DNA from 2 places in the Vibrio sp. 2130-1 genome. Region 2 is predicted to be linked to the other one. Evidence: predicted binding sites of a transcription regulator. Region 2 holds the regulator's gene; the other holds the start of a gene.

Region 1 (3,364 bases), on a different contig from region 2:
AGATGCTCCATGCCTTTTATCGTGACGTGTTTGTTTACCCGTTTATCTGACCAAAACCATGCCATTGCGGTCTCAAAAAGTGCGATGCCAGTATTGTCGATGTTGTCTTTTAGAATTGCTTCGCGTTGGCATTCTTCCATATGAGGGAAGCAAAGCTCAAGATTGCGTCTGATCGTAACTTGACGTTTTCTCATGATTCGCATAGCTAAACGACCAATGTTGCGTCCCAAAGCTAGTTGAACTTTAAAAGGAAGGAGGCTAAGTAAGTACATCACGCTAATGATAATTAACGTTCCCCAGTAACGAGGCAAAAGAAATTCGGCCTTGAATGCAGGCTTTTTGTATTTGTTCATGTAAGTATTGTCAGATGTGCCCATCTATAAGTGATAAAAACAATGATAATGGACTGCACTTTTATCATTGATAACGCTAATAACATAAATTAAAGCGCGCGGATTCTATGGTTCTTCGACACACTACACAATAAGAACTTTGCAGAAATATGTAGGGAATGAAAAAGCAGTAAAGATGAGTCGCCACGTTAACATCTATCGGAGTGATTTATCTACTGCCCTTTCCTAAAGTTTGAAGAAACATAACTTTGTATTTTCAATGCGCTAAATAATGCCTGTTTTTCAATCACATAATGCGACCGTGATGAATACAACAATAAGACGTCATATCAATACTCGCCATTAGCGATTGAATTTGTACTAAAAAGCCGCAGCAATTTCTCGCTGCGGCTTCTTATTCACTTAACAAGTAGAGTGGCGTTATTCGTGCCCTACTGTTTTGGATAATAAATTTACGATCAACACACCAGCGATGATAAACCCAATACCAACTAGGGCTGGTAAGTCTAGACGCTGTCCGTAAACAAAGTAACCAACCGTCGCAACCAAAACGATCCCAGCACCACTCCATATGGCATAAACAACCCCGACAGGCATTGTTTGCACTGTGACGGAAAGCAAGAAGAAAGCGATGCCGTAACCAATCAAAACGACTGTGCTCGGCATTACTTTCGTAAATTGCTCTGTTTTGGGAATATAAGAAGTGGCAATCACTTCACATACAATCGCTATCGACAGCGCCAACATTGGTGGCATAGAGACAAGCATTTTGAACATAAGGCATTAACGCTCAACAGAAATGTAACCGACAACATGTCCGGATAATTAGGCCGCGCATTATACCCAACTCATCTCACGATGGAATACCACTAACGATGTTTACACACCATCACTTTCGCTTACTTTTTGATGACCAGGTGAAAGGCTGACGTTTTGGTGCTGACGAGAAATTTCAAAGTAGATATGCATATCAATCGGCTCAGGTGTATTGAGTAGCATCTTACCTACTTCACGTTGGAAATGACCATAATTACCTAGCTCATCCGTTAGTTCTAGGAGCTCGTAAGAGGCTTCATCGGCAAACATTCCATACGCATACTGATAATGACTGATATCCTTGCTCTTATCATAACCCAGCTTTTGAAGAGCTTGATCAATCTCTTCCGGCGTATAAATGTCTTTATCACCAAACGAATGCAGTAGCACGCAAGGAACTTCTTGAGCTATGCTCTGAATCTTTGTCTTTCTCTTGAAAATACCGAACATAATGTCCTCCACTGACGATGTTTCCAAATATGCACATTAATGCAAAATGGTGAGCTGATTGTTTTTAGTATGGCTCATTAATTTGAGACTTCCTTACTACGAAGTCACCTTCACATATTAACGTGATCGCATAATTACCAGCAAATAGTACACACTGCGTTTCAAACCTATCTCATCAGAAACTCTGCTTTAGTCACAATTGTGTGACAACCCCGAGTACGGTTTACCATAATGTAAAGAGTAGATTGAAAAGTCGGATTTCGTATCGACATCTAAACTTAATTAAGTTAGCTTTAGAAGTATAGACGTCTAGATTGACTATACTTAGGGAGAGAAAGTCGTGCCAATTAGAATTCCAGATCAATTACCAGCTACCGATGTATTAAGGACAGAAAACATCTTCGTGATGAGTGAAACGCGTGCAGCGAGTCAGGAAATACGTCCTTTAAGAGTGCTGATCCTTAATCTGATGCCAAAAAAAATAGAGACTGAAACTCAGTTTCTGCGTCTACTCTCAAACAGCCCACTACAGGTTAACGTCGAATTACTGCGCATTGATAACCGCCCGAGTAAAAATACGCCAACTGAACATTTAGACACGTTTTATCGCCAATTTGAAATGGTGAGAGATAAAAACTTCGATGGCATGATCATTACTGGAGCTCCATTAGGTTTGGTGCAATTTGAAGATGTCATTTATTGGGATCATCTCAAAACCATCATGGAGTGGGCAAAAGATCATGTGACATCTACTCTTTATGTTTGCTGGGCTGCGCAAGCAGGGTTAAAGCTACTCTACGATCTACCTAAAAAAACGCGTAAAGAAAAACTTTCAGGTGTTTATCATCATCAAATCCATCATCAGTTTCACCCTATCTTACGCGGATTTGATGACACGTTTTTGGCTCCTCACTCGCGTTACGCAGATTTTTCGCCTCACTTTCTAGAAGAGCATACTGACTTAGACATTTTAGCGACATCGGATGTCGCAGGTGTGTACTTGGCCACCACAAAAGACAAACGCAATGTCTTTGTCACAGGACACCCTGAGTATGATTCTCACACCTTACATAATGAATATATCCGAGATTTAAGCGAAGGTATGGAGCCCGCTATTCCTGTCAACTATTACCCAAACAACAACCCAGATAACCCACCAATTGCAAGCTGGAGAAGCCATGGACACCTCCTCTTTTTAAACTGGCTGAACTACTGTGTTTATCAGCAAACACCGTACGACCTCGATCACTTCAGTGAAGATGCTTTCACTAAAGACGATTAGCTTCAAAATAAGCAAACAAAGCACTCATCATTACCGAAATGTAATATGTGAACCAAGCCGCCATATGGCGGCTTTTTCATAACAGTTTGCAAACCTGATCGCATAGTGTTTTTTCCTCAATAGGCTTTTGCTAAGTAATTCATATCATGCAGAAAGATTCAGGGATGTAGGGATAAAGAATGAAAACAGCAAAGCTCGGTGCACTAATATTATTGTCTCAGTTTGCACTCGTGGGTTGCGTGACGGTGAAAGAAGATGGAAGCCCTGTCGTTAAAGCCGATCCTGTGGCAATGGCAGAATCACGTATCGCACTTGGCTTAGGTTATTTAAACGGCGGTAACATGATTCGCGCGCATGATAACTTACAACAAGCCTTAAACCACGCACCTCAATACTATCGCGCGCAATTATCTATGGCTCACTACTACGAAACGGTTGGTGAAGATATTAAAGCCGAACAGAT
Region 2 (3,364 bases):
CTGCACGTAAAAACGCTCGTGCATCTTGTGCAACCGCAGGGATAGAACGTTGAGATAATAACGCGGCCAGTAGGCGAGCAGACCATACTTCTCCGTGTCCCAGTACCGCAGCTTTTTGCGCATTAGTGAGTGGTGCAGTCAGTTCCGAGAGAGTACTGAACTCATCATGTAATAAAGCTAACAGCTCTTCTTTTGCTTCACTCTCCAACAAGCTTTCTATTAGCTCAGTTTGGAACTGTCTCAAGCTTTGAAGCGCTTCATGCGCAATTCGGCCATCTTTACTTAACCCTTCCAAAAACTCAATCAAGCGGTTAGTGGTTTTTCCTGCAGCAGATACGACCACAAGATCATTTTCTGTCGAATACTCCTTGAGAATACCCACAACGCGTAAGTAGCATTCTGGGTTTGCTAAGCTACTGCCACCAAACTTATGCAGCTGACGTTGTACAGTCATTGTTATCGTCTCCTATTACTGGGTAGCTTTAGCGAACGCTTGTTCTAAATCTGTGATGAGGTCTTGTGCATCTTCCAAACCGACAGACAAACGCAATAGTTGATGAGAGACCCCAGCCTCCGCCAGCGCCTCCTCACCCATTGCACGGTGCGTCATGGATGCTGGGTGGCAAATCAAACTTTCTACACCACCTAATGACTCTGCTAATGAAAACAGTTGGAGCTCTTTCACAAACACCTTTAACTGCTCAAACGAACCAGCAAACTCAAAACTCAACATAGAGCCAAAGCCCGTTTGCTGCTTTTTAGCAATGTCGTGACCTGGATGTTCCGGCAGGCTTGGATGATAGATAGTTTTAACTAACGCTTGTTTCTGTAGGTAAGCTAGTACCTGCTGTGAGCTCTCTTCATGTACTCTCATACGAGCAGCAAGCGTACGAATACCTCGCAGTGTCATGTAACTATCGAAAGGTGTGCCCGTTGCACCAATACAATTACCCCACCATGCAAGCTCTTCTGCATGCGCTTCTGTGTTGGTGATGATTACTCCACCAATTACGTCCGAATGACCGTTGATGTACTTTGTTGTGGAGTGGATAACAAAATCCGCACCTAGCTCTAAAGGTTTTTGGTACACGGGTGTCAAAAAGGTATTGTCCACCGCAACTAACGCGCCGATTTGTTTCGCTTTTTCACAAGTAGCTGCAATATCCACTACGCGAACCAGAGGGTTTGACGGAGTTTCTAGCAAAATGAGTTTTGGTTTTTGTGCCAATGCAGCATCTAAAGCCTGTTCGTCTGATTGATCGACAAACTGAACCTTAAAATCGCCTTTGTTAGCTCGGGTATTAAAAAGACGATAGGTACCACCATAACAATCGTGAGGAGCAATAATGAGATCATCTGGGCCGAGAAAAGCGGAAACCCATAAATTTAATGCCGACGTACCGCAGTTAGTAACAACCGCTCCTTTTCCAGACTCAAGTTCAGATAGCGCACTTTCCAACAGTCCGCGGTTTGGATTACCAGATCGTGTGTAATCATACTTGGGCACTTCACCAAAAGCAGGAAAACCATAGTTAGTGGAAAGATAAATAGGTGGAACGACAGCATGATATTGGCTGTCTGATTCAATACCAGTGCGTACTGCAATGGTCGCAGGTTTGCGAGTGCTCATGGGTGTATCCTTTCACGGGTAATGACTTCTAAATAGGAATGCGCTATATCTAATGAGTAACATAAAGTGATCAACACGCTTCCTTTGCTGTTATGTTCACTTTACTCGTCAAAAAATGAGACGTCAACACTTCTAGACGTCTATATGTCTTTGCTTATGGCGGTAAATGCAGCTAAAATCAGCACCTAAATTATTTTTAACCGATTACATAAATGAAGGTGTGCAATGGCTGACTGGAATGGCGAATACATTAGCCCATATGCAGAGCACGGCAAAAAAAGCGAACAAGTAAAAAAAATTACCGTCTCTATCCCGCTAAAAGTTTTAAAGGTGCTAACTGATGAGCGTACTCGCCGTCAGATCAATAACTTACGCCATGCAACCAATAGCGAATTGCTATGCGAGGCATTTTTGCACGCGTACACAGGTCAGCCACTTCCGACAGATGAAGACCTTCGTAAAGACCGTCCTGATGATATTCCAACAGAAGTAAAAGCGCTGATGACGGAAATGGGCATCGAATTTGAGTCATTCGACGAAGAATAAAAAAGCCTGATAAAAGGTTTCAGGTAATAACTCTTGCCTCGAGCCAAATGGATGACATAAAAAATGGGACGCAATAGCGTCCCATTTTTTGTGTATCACATCTGAAAGATATATTACTCTGCCATGTAGTTTTCAGGCATCTCGATACGAGCTACACCTGAATTAACCGCCGCCTGAGCAACCGCTTTTGCAACACGTGGTAGCAAACGTGAATCCATTGGTTTTGGAATAATATAGTCCGCACCAAACTCTAGCTTATCAACACCGGCAGCCTTCAATACGGCTTCAGGTACAGGCTCTTTTGCTAGCTCGCGAATCGCCTCAACGGCTGCAAGTTTCATTTCATCATTGATTTCACTTGCACGCACATCAAGAGCACCACGGAAAATGAATGGGAAACACAATACGTTGTTAACTTGGTTAGGATAATCACTACGGCCAGTACCCATGATCAAGTCATCACGAACTGCGTGAGCAAGTTCCGGCTTGATTTCAGGATCCGGGTTAGAACATGCGAATACGATTGGCTTATCAGCCATCAACTTCAACGCTTCCGCTGGCAACAGGTTTGGACCAGATACACCTAGGAACAGATCTGCACCTTCAATTACGTCTTCTAGTGTGCGCTTATCTGTATTGTTCGCAAATAACTGCTTATATTCATTAAGGTCATCACGACGAGTGTGAATCACACCTTTGCGATCTAGCATGTAGATTTTTTCGCGCATTGCACCGCATTTGATCAGAAGCTCCATACACGCTACAGCGGCAGCGCCAGCGCCAAGACAAACAATTGTTGAATCTTCAAGTTTCTTACCTTGAAGTTCGATTGCATTCAGCATACCCGCTGCCGTTACAATAGCAGTACCATGTTGATCATCGTGGAATACTGGTACATCACAACGCTCAATCAGACGCTTTTCAATCTCAAAACAGTCTGGTGCTTTAATATCTTCAAGGTTGATACCGCCAAAAGTGTCTGCAATGCTCGCAACAGTATCCACAAATTCATCGATCGTGCGGTGCTTAACTTCAATATCAATAGAGTCAAGACCTGCGAAACGCTTAAACAGTAACGCTTTACCTTCCATCACTGGCTTAGATGCAAGTGGACCTAGGTTACCTAGACCTAGAATAGCGGTACCGTTAGAAATAACAGCAACCATGTTCCCTTTTGCAGTGTACTTG

The links. Region 2 encodes MetJ, which represses methionine synthesis genes. Its sites were predicted from a motif close to TTAGACNTNTANANGTCTAA; they were not measured.
Region 1: the regulator MetJ is predicted to act here: its motif matches at 1,913-1,932, upstream of metA (homoserine O-acetyltransferase MetA).

The regions. Positions count from the first base shown of each region.
Region 1 covers NZ_JAWOUT010000002.1:452,517-455,880, reverse strand. Annotated here, with positions in the region: gene R7Q09_RS04640 (LpxL/LpxP family Kdo(2)-lipid IV(A) lauroyl/palmitoleoyl acyltransferase) at 1-353, opposite strand, end outside; gene R7Q09_RS04635 (DMT family transporter) at 774-1,109, opposite strand; gene R7Q09_RS04630 (DUF6559 family protein) at 1,233-1,619, opposite strand; gene metA (homoserine O-acetyltransferase MetA) at 1,960-2,901, shown strand; gene pilW (type IV pilus biogenesis/stability protein PilW) at 3,081-3,364, shown strand, end outside.
Region 2 covers NZ_JAWOUT010000021.1:46,745-50,108, forward strand. Annotated here, with positions in the region: gene R7Q09_RS21890 (bifunctional aspartate kinase/homoserine dehydrogenase II) at 1-454, opposite strand, end outside; gene R7Q09_RS21895 (O-succinylhomoserine (thiol)-lyase) at 470-1,630, opposite strand; gene metJ (met regulon transcriptional regulator MetJ) at 1,856-2,176, shown strand; gene R7Q09_RS21905 (malic enzyme-like NAD(P)-binding protein) at 2,290-3,364, opposite strand, start outside.